One region of the Paenibacillus sp. FSL H8-0260 genome, then DNA from elsewhere that is predicted to be linked to it. Evidence: predicted binding sites of a transcription regulator. Region 1 holds the regulator's gene; the other holds the start of a gene.

Region 1 (7,504 bases):
ATCGAATACAACAACCTGCGGTACACCCGGCATATTTACTTCAGAAGCCGTAATCCCCATCATTGCTGCTGGGTTATGCAGGGGTGCAAGGTCAAACAATTGACGAATTTTAGTCTTGGCATCAGCGTCCACAAGTGCGGAAGCTTTGAAGAATTCACCACCATGTACTACACGGTGACCCACAGCATTGATTTCTTTAATGGATTCAATAACGCCATGCTCTTTATCCGTTAGGCAAGCTAGAACTTTACGAATCGCTGTGTTATGCTCCAAAATTTCACTTACTTCTGTTACTTCAGCTTTACCAGTAGGTTTATGGTTCAGAATGGAGGAATCCATCCCGATACGTTCCACCAAACCTTTAGCCAAAACGGATTCATCAGCCATATTGTACAATTGATATTTTAAAGAAGAACTACCGGAGTTAATTACTAGAATATTCATATACGGTCACCATCCTTGTCGTACTGGAAGAAGCCTTCGCCTGATTTCATACCCAATTGTCCTGCACGCACCATCTTCTTAAGGATCGTGGAAGGACGATATTTCAGCTCACCATATTCACGGAACATATTTTCGAGTGCAGCAAGAACCGAATCCAGACCAAATCTGTCAGCCATTTCAAGCGGTCCATATTGGAATTGATAACCAATACGCATAGCATCGTCAATATCCTGTGCGGAGGCAACGCCCTCTTGCAGTACATGCATAGCTTCGTTGATAAACAAGCAAATGAGGCGTGATGTTACAAATCCTGGGGATTCATAAATCATTACACCTTTTTTCTCAACAATTTCATCAACAAAGGATTTTGTATCTTCAAAAGTAGCATCTGAAGTTTTCAGACCGCGTACAATTTCAACAAGATCCACTTTAGCTACAGGGTATATGAAATGCATTCCGATCACGCGTTCCGGATACATTGTAGAACTTGCAAGTTCAGTCAAGCTAAGTGTTGACGTATTGCTGGCAAGAATAATGTGGTTTGGACATACTTGATCCAGTTGATTCAATATTTTTTTCTTTTCTTCTAAATCCTCAACGATTGTTTCGATAACCATGTCACAAGAGCTCAGCTCTGCGAAATGTGTCACTTTTTGAATGCGGCTAAGAATCAGCTTTTTCTCAGCTTGAGTGATCGCCCATTTCTCCAGTTGCTTATCTAGACTTGTCTCGATCATTTCGTAGGAGTAGTCCAGTTTCTCAGGGGTTTTCTCCACCAGCAATACATCCAGGCCCTTGGCTGCCAGCATTTCGGCAATCCCTTGTCCCATTGTGCCACCGCCGATGACACCAATTTTCTTGAAATTCATAAAAAAGTCTCCATCCTTTCAGGTATCTATACTTTTGTATTGTACCTTGTCTGTCGCAAAAATTTATAAAGCCCGACATATAATGATATCTTAGCATGCCTGAAAAGTAAAAAAAAATAACCAGCATAAATATTTATGCTGGTAAACGCACGCTGTCACGAAATTGACATCGAAATTGCTCTCCAGAGAGCACTTCTTCCTTCATTAAAATGTCAAGGGAGTAATCAAATACATTTCGTTGCTTTTCAAGGTGGTCGTGAGTACGTACCATCAATTCATCCAATATTTTACTGTTTTCCTTCATAAGCTCTTCAGTGGTAACCATTTCCAACTTGGCGATACCCAACGAAGTCAATCCGGATTTCATCATGGTTTCGACAATATTCAGGGCCTGATCAAAATCGCCACGCGAACCTGTGCTTCGTCCGCCATAATACATTTCTTCTGCAGCCGCTCCACCAAGTGCGATCATAATCTGATCTTCTAGATAATCTTTGGTGTACAAATACTGCTCTTGCTGAGGATTGTGACGTACATAACCAAGGGCTTGCCCCCGCGGAGTCAGCGTAACCTGACTAACACTTCCCGGACGAAGCAGTTCTGCCATAATGGCATGTCCCAATTCGTGGATTGCCACCCGTTTTTTCTCTTCGTGGTTAGTTTCTCTGTCCGTTTTTTCCCCCATCATAACCTTGTCAATCGCCATCGACAGATGCCGCTGCTCAACCTCTGTCAATTCCTCACGCATCATATAAATTGCTGCCTCATTCATAACACTTTCGAGCTGAGCACCGGAAAAACCATAGGCTTCTTCGGAAATTTTGTCGAGGTTCACATTGGCATGAAGCGGCTTATTTTTGGCATGTAATTCGAGAATCGATCTGCGGCCTTTTTTATCAGGCATGTCCACTTGAATATGACGGTCAAACCGGCCAGGACGCAGCAATGCTGAATCAAGCATTTCTTTACGGTTAGTGGCTGCTACCAGTAGAATGCGTGGTGTTTCGTTGTTATAGATCCCGTCCATCTCAGTCAACAGCTGATTCAAGGTCTGATCATATTCTCGTTGCTGTCCGCCTTCACGCTTACCGCCAATTACGTCAATTTCATCTATGAAAATAATAGCGCTTTGCTTGTTTTCCTTAAGGGCGCGGGTACGGGCATCCTTAAACAAATCGCGGATACGGCCGGCACCGACACCTACGTACATTTCTACAAACTCACTGCCTGATGCTGCAACAAATACAGAGTTCGTATAATGTGCTGCTGCTCTAGCCATAAGGGTCTTACCTGTTCCTGGAGGGCCTGTAAGCAGAATCCCTTTCAAAGGCCGAATCCCGAATTTGCTGATTTCCTCATGCCGGATCAAAAAATCCAACGCTTCACGAAGCTCCTGTTTTGCATTGTCTTGCCCGCCAATTTCTTCAAAAGTAAGCTTTGAAGGTCCATCCTTCTTGCGTTTCTTCCCGGCACCTGCATTTACCGCAAGTCCGCCTCTTAAATGAGCAATGATAAGTAAAGCCGTGAGCATCCCAGCAGCAATTACAATCGGGAATATATTAATGCCTAGAAAAGCCATGAAAATAAACAAGACAGGAACAAATCCGATTAGAATTTCTTTAAGGTATTTAGGCATTATTCCATACCCCCAATGTCGCAGGTTTTCGCGGCAAAATAATAAATTTGCTTTCTTTTCCATTACTCAAGCTTACATAGACATTATTGTCGTCAATTTCTGTTGAGGCTATCACATTTTTATATTGCGGATATTGCGCTTTGAGTCCATCAAGTTCTGTGGGTATAAGTGTATATTTACGGCTCTCCATGGCTTCAGCTACAGAGAACATCGCTTTATCCCAGTATTCATCCAGCAATTCACTGGAGTTCTGTTCTACATCAAGTTTTAGTGTACGTCCATCAATCATCGATTTTCCTTCTTGGGAGACGTACTGAACCAGCTCACGTAATTTCGTGCCTGGCTGGAGATCAAGTTTCAAAGTGACCTCATTGCGGTTAATACTGATATGAGAATTATTGACGCCCTCATATTGAGATACAATCTTCTGAAGTGGTTCCTGCATTGCAAACTGACGATACAAAAAGAAGCCACCAAACAATAGAGTAGCCGACAGTAGAGACGTTATCAGCACAGGTACAAGACGTAATTTCAAGAAACGTCCTCCTCTCAAAGATGACAAAATATAAAGCTCATTATAATAATTTATAGCTACTTGAGAGCTCATCAGAGAGACTGAAGTCTCTTATTGCTGTTCTAATTACAAGTAGTAGTATATCACAGGTGTATATACTAATTTCAAAATAAATGTGAATATATTTAAAATTTAATTTTTTAAATATTTCCATCAATACCAAATAAATTCCTCACTTTCGACAAAACCGGCCTTGATTTTTAATCAATCGGCCTATTTTCGTATGTGAATTTAAGAGAATATTCGATGATAACCACCCATTCAGTATATCACTTAGTATATCACTTTTGTACATCAAATAAATGTAAACAAGCGAACTTATTATAAGTTCGCTTGTTTACTATGACACCCTTAATTTCCTTATGTTCAGCTTAACTTTTAGGTAAACTGTAACCTTCGCCCATTCGGGACCCATCCGAAAAGCGATAAAATTGATAATAATACCGACCGCTCTGTTTATAAAAAAGCTGCCAAGCATACTCTCCGTTATATACTCCCGGCAGCAAGCGTTCAATCGTTATGTCCGGAAGATCAGCTTTGATAATGCCGCGTATTTGGGCTTCCGAGGTTCCTTTACTTAGTTCCTCAGCAAACACTGCGTCGTCGCCTTCAGCAAATTTTCCATCTACCGTAAAGCGGACCCAGACCATAAGAGCAGTCCCGGCTTCATTTTTCCCTGTTAATACCCAGTACACTGCATTTTCATCCCAAACCGATTTTTGTGCTTTGGTTACCTCTGTTAGACCCGCTCTGGTTTTGGCAACATCCTTAGCGATATCACGCTCGTTCCATTGATCTTTCATAATATAGGCATAGAACTGGATAAGTCCAAACCCCAGGAGCAGAATCAGAACTGACCCCAGGAGGATCCATTTTTTCCTTTTCTTCAAGGTACAGCTCCCTTTCTAGTAATATATCTTTTTTGATTATATAACACACCCGCGTGTTTATCCAAAATTTCATAATTTTCTAGGTTTCCCAGCCTTAAAAATACACAAAAGGCCGCAACTTTTGCTAAAAGCAAAAAGTCGCAGCCTATTATTTATTCGTTATTCTCCAGACTTAACGCTTCAATAAACCTTCGAAGGCTTCTTGCGCTTTACGCCGGATAGCTTCCTCATCCAGGGTTAAGCATTGTCCATGCTTGATGACCTGTTTACCATTCACCCACACATGCTCAACATCCTTAGCGCTAGCAGAGTAAACCGCATGAGACAACAGATCTGTGTGTGGCAGCAAATGCGGCTGATCGATATCAATAGCAATGAAATCTGCTTTCATCCCTACAGCAAGTCTGCCTACATTATTTAAAAAGATGGACTGCGCGCCATATTCTGTAGCCATACGCAGAGCCTCTGGAGCTGGAACAGCCGTTGGATCACCGCTGACACCCTTATGAATGAGAGCTGCAAGCCGCATCTCTTCAAACATATCCAAGTTATTGTTGCTTGCCGCGCCATCCGTGCCAAGAGACACCTTCACACCAGCTTTTAGAAGATCAGTAACCCGAGCCACTCCGCTAGCCAACTTCAAATTACTGCCCGGATTATGAGATACACCCACATTATGGCGAGCCAAGATCTCAATCTCTTCATCATTTAAATGAACACCATGTGCAACTATCGAGGGACGTGTGAACATGCCAAGCTTCTCTAAGTGAGCTACAGGACGCAACCCGTAATCCGCCACATTTTGTTCCACTTCACGTTTCGTTTCGGACATATGCGTATGCATCGGTAAATCCAGATCATGCGCTGCCTGCACGAACTTAACCAGGAAGTCCGGAGGGCAAGTATAAGGGGCGTGCGGCGAGATCATAGTAGTAATTCTGCCTTCAGCCTTTCCATGCCAGTTACGGGCAAAAGAAATCGCTTCCGCAAGCTTGTGATTCTGTACATCCTCTGGACATAACCCGATCACACCACGCATCAATACGGAACGGATACCTGATAACTCAGCTACCTCGGCTACTCGGTCCATATGATCATACATATCGAGGAAGGTCGTAGTTCCACCCTTCAGCATTTCCAATACAGATAAGGAGGTTCCCCAGTATACATCATCACCGGTGAACTTTTCCTCCATTGGCCACATCTTCTCCTGAAGCCACACTTGTAGCGCTAAATCATCTCCATATCCACGCAGCAAAGACATCGCCGCATGACCATGTGTGTTTACAAGTCCAGGCATGAACAGCAGACGGCTGCCATCAACCACTTGCACTCCAGCTTCCATCTGAGGCTCTTCTTTTCCTATGTAAGTGATTAAATCATCTTCAATAGTCATATATCCACTCAGAACCGGCTCATCCGTTCCCGGAGTCAGAAAATACCCGCCCTTAATTATCGTTTTATTGTTGTTCATGTTCGCTTTCTTCCTTTCCATCCCGCAAGTAATAAGCAAGACTTTGCAGATCAGTTGTAAAATCAGCTGCATGCACCCGGATATTCGGTGGTGTCTTCAGAATCACAGGGGCAAAGTTCAAAATCGCTTCAATCCCAGAAGAAATGAGAATATCTGCTACATTTTGAGCTTCTGAATCAGGTACGGTAATAATGGCAATGCGAATACCTTGCTCACGAATCGTGCTGCCTAGTTCATCCATCGGTTGCACAGTAAGGGAGTTGATCTTACGTCCAACCTTAGGAGCGTACGAATCAAATATAGCCGTGATTTTCATAGTATCTTTAAGATATGCATTGTAATTAGACAAGGCATGTCCGAGATTACCTGCTCCAACTAAAGCTACATTAAGCTGTTGATCCAGCTTCAGGATATGACGGATTTTCTCAATAAGATACGTTACATCATAGCCGATACCTTTTCTGCCGAAGTCACCAAAATATGCTAAATCCTTACGAATCTGTGCGGGATTAAGATCAAGCTTTTGTCCAAGTTCCTGAGAGGAAACTGTTAATATTTCGCGATTCTGGAGATCATTCAAAAAACGCAAGTACACAGGCAGTCTGCGAACAACGGCTTCTGATATTTTATCCGATTTCATATTTTTCCTCCTAAAAATAGTAATGTTCTTGTGAAAATCCATATTCAAACGTCTACCTCTCCTTATTAAGGACGGTACTGTAACACACCGCCCTTAAGGATAAGGAGGAGCTAAACTGAAGACGAGCGTTTTAAGAAGCGCCGCCATCCTCTAGCCATTCCGCTATGCGAGGGACCATTTGATCAGTAAGCATATGCTCCATTTTGGGACCAGGCAATGAATAAAGGAAATACTTCCCGTAATGAGATTCAATAACCCTTGTATCATAAACAATAACTATTCCGCGATCCTGCGCCGTGCGAACCAGTCTTCCGAATCCCTGCTTAAAACGAATAACCGCTTGAGGAACAGATAATTTCATGAACGGATTCTTCTTCTGGGCCTGTAATAACTCCGACTTCGCTTCCGCCAACGGGTGATTCGGCGGTTGAAACGGAAGTCTCACGATGGCCAGGCAAGTCAGTGCTTCACCTGGAATATCTACACCTTCCCAGAAGCTGCTCGTCCCCAGCAATACGGATGCTGCACTGTCCTGAAAGCGGCGGATCAGCTTGCTCCGGCTGCCACCTTCCACGCCTTGACCAAGCACCGTAATCTCTTGTGAGGCTAAAGCCTCTTTAAGCGGATCATATACCTGACGCAGCATTTTATAAGAAGTAAACAGAACCAGCATCCGCCCACGTGTTGTTTTAGCAGCTTCCGATAATGACTGTACGAGTGTATCGACAAATCGAGCATCGCCCACACTGCCCTTCACACTAGGAAAATCACGCGGTATAACTAACAGTGCCTGCTCGCGATACTTAAAGGGAGAAGGAAGAAGTGAGGTCATTAGACGTCCTTCTTCCGCAGCTTCGTTAAGTCCGAGATTATCAATCATAAATTGAAAAGATTTATCTACAGACAGCGTCGCCGAGGTAAGCACGATGCTTTTTTTCTTATCGAAGAACAACTCTTTAAGCTGGCTGCTAACATCC
Region 2 (7,504 bases), 300 kb from region 1:
ACGTATGGAAAAAAGGATGTTGCTGAGCTGGAGAACGCTTCGATCAAAGTACAGCTCATCTATGACAAGACGTTGTTCATGCTGCATAGCCATCTTCCAGATTCCTTATGGGATGCGTGGATTGGCGTGCCTTACAGCATTATCTCTTCACTCTACAAAGGCAACAATGATAGCGGGACTATTTTTCAAAAATGGATTCAAAGTCCTTCTGGCTGGAAATGTATCGGCTGTGAACGGCATTGCCTGGAGTCGACGGAACCTCTTCAAGAAGTGAATGTGGCGAGTAATCAACGACAATATAAGTTCCATAATGGCATTCGCCAAAGCATGGTGCTACAAGCCCTAATTTGGTCCATGTACGAGAATACCGTATTATTCAAACCCTTTTTAGGGGATGAGCCCTTTTTTGATGAAGATGATTTGCATACGATATCCTCTTATTTCGTGCCAACTTACCTTAATGATCTACGTCTTCTGGAGCAGTCTAAGCCTTGTAAAGAGTACAAAGATCAGAATATACAGATTTATCAGGAATGGATAGCCGCCCCTGACCTTGTCCTCAAATGGAACGGAGGCCTAACAGAAGGCAGATGGATGACTGGTGTTTATATGGATCACTCCCGCTTTGCTGGTTTAGGACCTTATTTGAAGGACGCAAAGGGTAAGCGAACGTATATGCAGGCTTATGTTCAATAGAAGATACAGATTTTAGTGTCAGGTCGATTGTGGAGATTTATCTCCATGATTGACCTGTTTTTGTTATCTGCTATTTTCAGGGCAGTAATTAGAATTAAAAAATTAATAGAAAGGATTTAAAGTAAAATAATGGGAAGTTAAGCCGATATATAGGTTAGATACGCGCTCCTTTTACTTAAGTATTTAAAGATAAAATAGTACATAAAGATCTGGAATGATGAGTCGAAGAGTGTAGCACATTGGATGGTCTAAGTGTAAGAACTGGAGGTCATGAATGGCAAGCTTCATATTGGGAGAGGGCATTCCTTTTTGGCAAATGGGGAGTCTGTTCAAGCGGCAGGAAAGCTAAAACTTAATAATCAGGGACAGGTCCGAAGCATATCTAACTTATCCGGTCACTATACTCCTTCAATTGAGCAAGCAAAATTATTCTCACAAGTTCTTGAGCAAATAGGGGTGAAAACTAAAAATGCATGGCTTGAAATATACACCATAGAAACAACTCCTTCAGGTTACGTTAATACAAATGAACTTGTTAAGATTTCTAGTATTCAGATAAAGTAGGTGATGAACGTGGAAGAGATAAAACAGATGAATAAAGATATTTTTAAAGGGAATTTATTAAAAACTATTGAGGAAATATCAAGAAAGAAAGGATTGATTTTTACCGATTGTAAATTTGTTATAGAGCCTGTGAAAGAAAAAGACAAGCCGCTAAACGGTGCAGATGATATGATGAGGCTAAACATTTTAAGTGAAGAAAACATTGGGAATAAGCAATTAACGCTGGATAAAACTATAAATATACTTTGTGGACTAGAACCATTAGTACCAATATGGATAGATGTAATCTTCATTGAAATGAATGAAGACACGGCTATTTATAAGTTGCGGTGCAGTTTAAGGTTTAGAAAGCCGACTTTATTAAGAAATGCAGAAACTGGACACGCTCCTTTTAAGGCTGTAACAGAAGAAACTTTTTAAGTATTGCTCAAGTTTCTTCTTTTGGTGGGGCTACCGAGTGCCTAAGTAATCTATTATTCAGCCAATAACACATATAATACCTGTATAAAATTTCGTCATTTCGTTTGTACATACAATAATGCTTGGTAATTTTAACCTAAAGTACGCTAAAGCGTTATGTAAACAGGTTGATTGTGGTCAGAGATCACCATAATTGACCTTTTTCGTTCAACAAAGAGATACAATTTTCGTGAGTACAATCACAAGTCAAAAGTCCTTTCAGGGTTAAGGTGAACAGGTAGAAAAGATTTTTTTCAGAACCTGATCACATATCCCGAGGAGGAACTATTATGGAAACTAAACTACCTAATGATAGAATTTCGGATTTACAGCATACGCAATCGGTGCAACCTGGATTTACTCCAGATGCCCTGGTAAAAGATATTGTGCTGCAATTCCCAAAAGCTGCGGATTATTTCAAGTCCAAACGGATTGATTTCTGCTGTGGAGGCGCCAAACCTCTTGCTGAAGCAGCTGTAGAGCGTGGACTAGATCAAGAGATGATCATTAGTGATCTCAACAAGCTGTTCGAGGAATATCCGGTACCTCAAGAAGAACTCGCATGGAACACAGCACCTTCTGCAGAGTTAATCGAGCATATCGTGAGTAAACATCACCATTACCTGCGGGAAGAGCTGCCCCTGATTAGCCAAAATGTAAGCAAGGTATACCGGGTTCATGGCGGAGATTCCCCCCATTTAGAAGAGTTATATAGTTTGTTTAATGCACTTAAGGAAGATCTGCTTCAGCATACAGCTAAAGAAGAGGAAGATGAGTTTCCAAAATTATTAGCGTATGATGCCAATCCAAGTGAAGAAGGGCTGACCATACTTCGCGAGGCATTAATTGAACTCGAGAGTGAACATGACACAGCAGGCGATATATTGAGACAAATACGCAAAATAACAGCTGATTTCACCCCACCGGCTCATGCTTGTACAACCTATCGTTTGACTTATGCCCGGCTAGAGGAGCTGGAGAGCATGACTTTTGAACATGTTCATCTGGAGAATAATATATTGTTCCCTAGATTCCAGTAGAAAAAATGAGTTTCATAGAGTCCCTTAGGGGACTTTTTTTATATTTGAGAACAAAGCTTATTTACGTTATTCTTAAATAGACAGTATGCATAACTTACTACAAGCCTGAGACGCTGTGTGGTCATTAGGCGGGACAAGGCGGTGTCACTATGCCCACGAAATATATGTGGAGGTTGTTACTAGGATTAGTCATCGTATTCATAATAGGTGGGTGTTCCACTCTTGCTGACATTAATAATGAAGGGAATAATGGCTTAGCAGGATCAGACGGGCCTACGCTTTCGCTTATCGTTGCGGGAAATGACTTGCTTACCAACCCTTTGGACAAGCAGCTTAGCGAGAGCTACAGAAAAGGGATAACGATCTTTGACCTACTGAAAGGTAGTGGGAAGGCCACCTTTTCTGAGGATAACACAAGCATTCTAACGGTAAATAATATTTCACTCGGTCCAGGAATGAATTGGGAGCTGCAAATGGATGGGGGGACCATTGGACCTGAGGATTGGGGTCGAACAGTCGGGCATGAATCAAAATTAGTAATTACGGCGATGTCTAAGGAACAAGAAGAACCCCTTCAAATTGTGTTGTTGACCGTGAATGGTGGAAGTGAGCAAGTGAATTTGAATCATTCATATGTTATGGGATTTACTGAAGATTTAACAGTGAGAGGTTTGTTGAAGAACAGCAGTGTGGTGCAGTTAACCGAAGACAACAAAAAGGTGTTATCCATTGGTGATTATACTCCTCTTAGCAATGAAGTTTGGAAGATGAAGGTGAATGGGAAGCAGCTGCTTGAGAATGGAATGGACATGAAGCTTAGAGTGCAGGATGAATTGGAGATTTTATTGGCTATACGTTAAAAAAAAGTACATAAATGCCAGATCTACGGTTGCTCAGAACCCGTGATCTGGCTTTTTTTATTGGAAGTTATAACCTAATAAAGTTGCCTTACTTTTATGTGAAAACATTCACATTTAATGTGACTGTAATCACAATCTCTCTTAAATTTTGAAATGTATAATTCCATTATGTAGAAGAGAAGTTGAAGCAAAGTTCAACAAACGGATAAGAATGAGGAGGCACCTAACCATGGCAGCGAAGAGAGAAAAATTAGTATTAGTCGGCAACGGTATGGCAGGCATAGGTACGCTAGAGCAAATATTGAAGCTAGGTGGAGCTTATGACATTACGGTCTTTGGAAGCGAACCTCATCCCAATTATAATCGGATCATGTTGTCCTATGTTCTCGAAGGGAGCAAAACCATCAACGATATCATCCTAAACGACTGGAATTGGTATGAAGATAACAACATTACCTTGCATACAGCAACAACAGTTACACGAATTGACGAGCATTCTAAGCAAGTAATTGCGGATAACGGTATGGCTGTTTCTTACGATAAAGTGATTATTGCAACGGGTTCGAATTCATTTATTTTACCTGTACCTGGTTGTGATAAGGAAGGCGTTGTGGGTTTCCGGGATATTGCAGATTGTGATGCAATGCTGGCTGCGGCTAAACAATACAACAAAGCGGCGGTAATCGGCGGGGGTTTACTTGGCTTGGAAGCGGCAAAGGGTCTTGTGAACCTTGGCATGGACGTTACTGTAGTGCATCTGATGGAAGATCTAATGGAGCGCCAGCTGGATCGTAATGCCTCCTCTATGTTGCAAGCTGAGCTAGAGCGTCAAGGCGTGAAATTTGCCATGGGCAAACAAACAGTAGAATTGACCGGGGAACAGAGAGTAAGTGGATTACAATTTAGTGATGGCACTTCACTTGCGGCTGATTTTGTAGTTATGGCTGTAGGCATCAAACCGAATATAACTGTGGCAAAAGAAAGCGGAATTGCTGTTAATCGTGGGATTGTAGTGGACGATTATCTGCAGACCTCTATGCAAAATGTATATTCCATTGGCGAATGTGCCGAACATCGCGGAGTTTGTTACGGATTAGTAGCTCCGCTATTCGAGCAGGGGATGGTTCTAGCTAAACATCTCTGTGGAAGCGATACAAACCCATATGAAGGTTCTGTTGTCTCCACCAAATTAAAAATTTCCGGTGTGGATGTATTTTCTGCAGGTGAGTTTATGGATTCCCCTGGACATACTGTAATCTCAAGCAAAGATGAATGGAAGCGAACCTATAAGAAAATTCTGCTCAAAGACAATGTCATTGTTGGTGCAGTCCTGTTCGGCGATGTGACAGAGTCGGCTAACCTGCAAAAGTTAGTAAAACAAGGCGCTGTAATGACCGATGAAATTTATACAGAGGTTATGAGTACGGGCTGCTGCGGAAGTGGAGCCAAAAAGAGTACATCCGTAGAAGCGATGGCGGACGAAGAAATCGTTTGTGGCTGTAACGGGGTTACGAAAAAAGCGATTGTGGATGCGGTCATAGAAAATGGTTTTACTACTGTGGACGAAATAAAAGCATGTACAGGAGCGACGCGCTCTTGCGGAGGTTGTAAACCGGTTGTAGAACAAATTTTACAATTTGTCCTGGGTGATAGTTTTGAGCAGTCTGCCAAGCAAGGAATTTGTAGTTGCACAACGCTTAGCCGGGATGAGATTGTTGCTGAGATTACAGCTAAAGGTCTTAGTACTACTAAAGAGGTTATGCATGTACTGGGTTGGAAACAAGAGGAAGGCTGCTCTAAATGCCGTCCGGCGATTAACTATTATCTGGGGATGATAAATCCGGATACACATCAAGACGAGAAGGAATCACGCTTTGTTAATGAACGTATGGGAGCCAATATTCAGAAAGACGGAACCTATACCGTTATTCCACGCATGTACGGCGGGGTAACGACACCGGAGGATTTGAAGAAAATCGCTGATGTCTCCCTTAAATATGATGTGAAAGTTGTTAAGGTGACTGGTGGGCAACGCCTGGATCTAATCGGGGTGAAAAAAGAGGATCTGCCGAAAGTATGGGAAGAGCTCGATATGCCATCAGGTTATGGTTATGCTAAGTCGCTACGTACCGTTAAGACTTGTGTGGGTTCACAGTTCTGCCGTTTCGGCACACAGGATTCGCTGGGAATGGGCGCGCTCATAGAACGTAAGTATGAACGTCTTGATTTTCCTGCCAAGTTTAAAATAGCTGTCAACGGCTGCCCGCGTAACTGTGCGGAATCCTGTACGAAGGATATTGGCATCGTCGGTAATGATGGCGGTTGGGAAGTGTTTATCGGTGGTAACGGTGGGATCAAGCCACGGATCGCTGACTCCTTTTGCAAAATAAAGACCGATGAAGAGTTGATCGAAGTGTGCTCCGCTGTGATGCAATATTACCGTGAGACCGGCAATTATTTGGAGAGAACCTCCGAGTGGGTTGAGCGTATGGGACTTGAGCAGATTCAAATGGTCATTTTGAATAATGAAGATAACCGCAAAGAGCTGGCCGCACGGATTGACTTTGCTCTGACTCAGGTTACGGATCCTTGGAAAAAAATGCTCAATGACAGCAGCACTCGTACTGCGCTTTTTGAAGAAACAAGAGTCTAGCGGATATAACGCACACAGAAGGGGAGAGACCAATGAATAAGACCACACAAACGTATGCAATAGGATCAGTACAGGATTTCCTGCTGCAAATTGGCCGCGTAGTGATTGCTGGAAATGTTGAACTGGCTGTGTTCCGTGCCTCTGACGGAGCCATCTATGCAGTAGAGAATCGCAGTCCTCATCCTAAGGGGGGCCCGCTTGCTGAAGGGATCGTGTCAGGTCACTATCTGTACGATCCACTGTACGATTGGAAAATCGATCTGCGCACGGGTGAGGTGCAGGCACCAGACCAAGGTAGTGTGGTGACTTATCCAGTCACACTGGACGGAGAGAAAGTTACAGTGAGCATGTAGACACCGAAGAGTGTAGTAATAGATTTAATAGAAAACGGTGGGGTGGAGTATTATGTTTACGCAAAGTGTGGAGAGCATCGTAGAGACGGCAGTCAGTAAGCGGGACAAAATGAATGAAAGCTTGCCAAGATATTTTCTAGCAGCCCTATTGGCAGGTGCTTATGTAGGCATTGGGATTATCCTTATTTTCTCCCTAGGAGCACCGCTAGCGGCTGCCAAATCTCCCTTCCAACCGCTTATTATGGGCACATCCTTCGGCATCGCCCTGACGCTTGTAGTATTTGCAGGCTCAGAGCTGTTTACCGGGAATAATATGTTTTTTACTGTAAGTACACTGGCAGGCAGAACCAGTATCTGGGATACCGTTAAGAACTGGATTCTTGTATTCATCGGGAATGTGGTAGGTGCAGTGATTTTAGCACTTTTAATTCGTGGGACTGGGTTGTTCAGTGCTGCGCCGCCGGAGCATTTGATTTTTACAGCTGCTGCTAAAAAAATGAGTCTCCCGTTCTCTGAGCTGTTTTTTCGTGGAATCCTATGTAACTGGCTGGTCTGTTTAGCGCTATGGATGTCCTCACGCGCTAAAAGTGAATCTGCTAAGCTAATCTTAATCTGGTGGTGTCTGTTTGCCTTTATCGCAAGCGGATATGAGCATAGTGTGGCTAATATGACTCTGCTTAGTGTTGCTGTGTTGCTTCCAAATCATCCGGAAACCATTACGATAGCTGGATGGCTGCATAATATGATCCCTGTAACTTTGGGGAATATCATTGGTGGAGGCGTATTCGTCGGTATGGCCTATTGGGTGATCTCACCAGTGCGTGGTGCTCGCAACAACCGTTAAGATCCATTTTTAATTAACTATATTAGAGCTGAACC

What was found. The regulator Rex, encoded in region 1, represses fermentation and respiration genes when NADH is low (regulators of the CRP and FNR family bind a similar motif). The targets are predictions, from matches to a motif close to TTGTGAAATATTTCACAA.
Region 2: a site for Rex is predicted at 3,716-3,733, ahead of nirB (nitrite reductase large subunit NirB). Genes of this name have one in related genera too.

Annotation. Positions count from the first base shown of each region.
Region 1 covers NZ_CP150298.1:4,685,598-4,693,101, forward strand. Annotated here, with positions in the region: gene MHI51_RS20865 (acetate/propionate family kinase) at 1-444, opposite strand, end outside; gene MHI51_RS20870 (3-hydroxyacyl-CoA dehydrogenase family protein) at 441-1,313, opposite strand; gene MHI51_RS20875 (AAA family ATPase) at 1,447-2,949, opposite strand; gene MHI51_RS20880 (hypothetical protein) at 2,942-3,484, opposite strand; gene MHI51_RS20885 (DUF5590 domain-containing protein) at 3,895-4,413, opposite strand; gene MHI51_RS20890 (amidohydrolase) at 4,586-5,887, opposite strand; gene MHI51_RS20895 (redox-sensing transcriptional repressor Rex) at 5,874-6,527, opposite strand; gene dinG (ATP-dependent DNA helicase DinG) at 6,658-7,504, opposite strand, start outside.
Region 2 covers NZ_CP150298.1:4,984,608-4,992,111, reverse strand. Annotated here, with positions in the region: gene MHI51_RS22280 (hypothetical protein) at 1-696, shown strand, start outside; gene MHI51_RS22275 (hypothetical protein) at 967-1,260, shown strand; gene MHI51_RS22270 (hypothetical protein) at 1,288-1,680, shown strand; gene ric (iron-sulfur cluster repair di-iron protein) at 2,064-2,759, shown strand; gene MHI51_RS22260 (hypothetical protein) at 2,909-3,619, shown strand; gene nirB (nitrite reductase large subunit NirB) at 3,849-6,272, shown strand; gene nirD (nitrite reductase small subunit NirD) at 6,305-6,625, shown strand; gene MHI51_RS22245 (formate/nitrite transporter family protein) at 6,678-7,469, shown strand.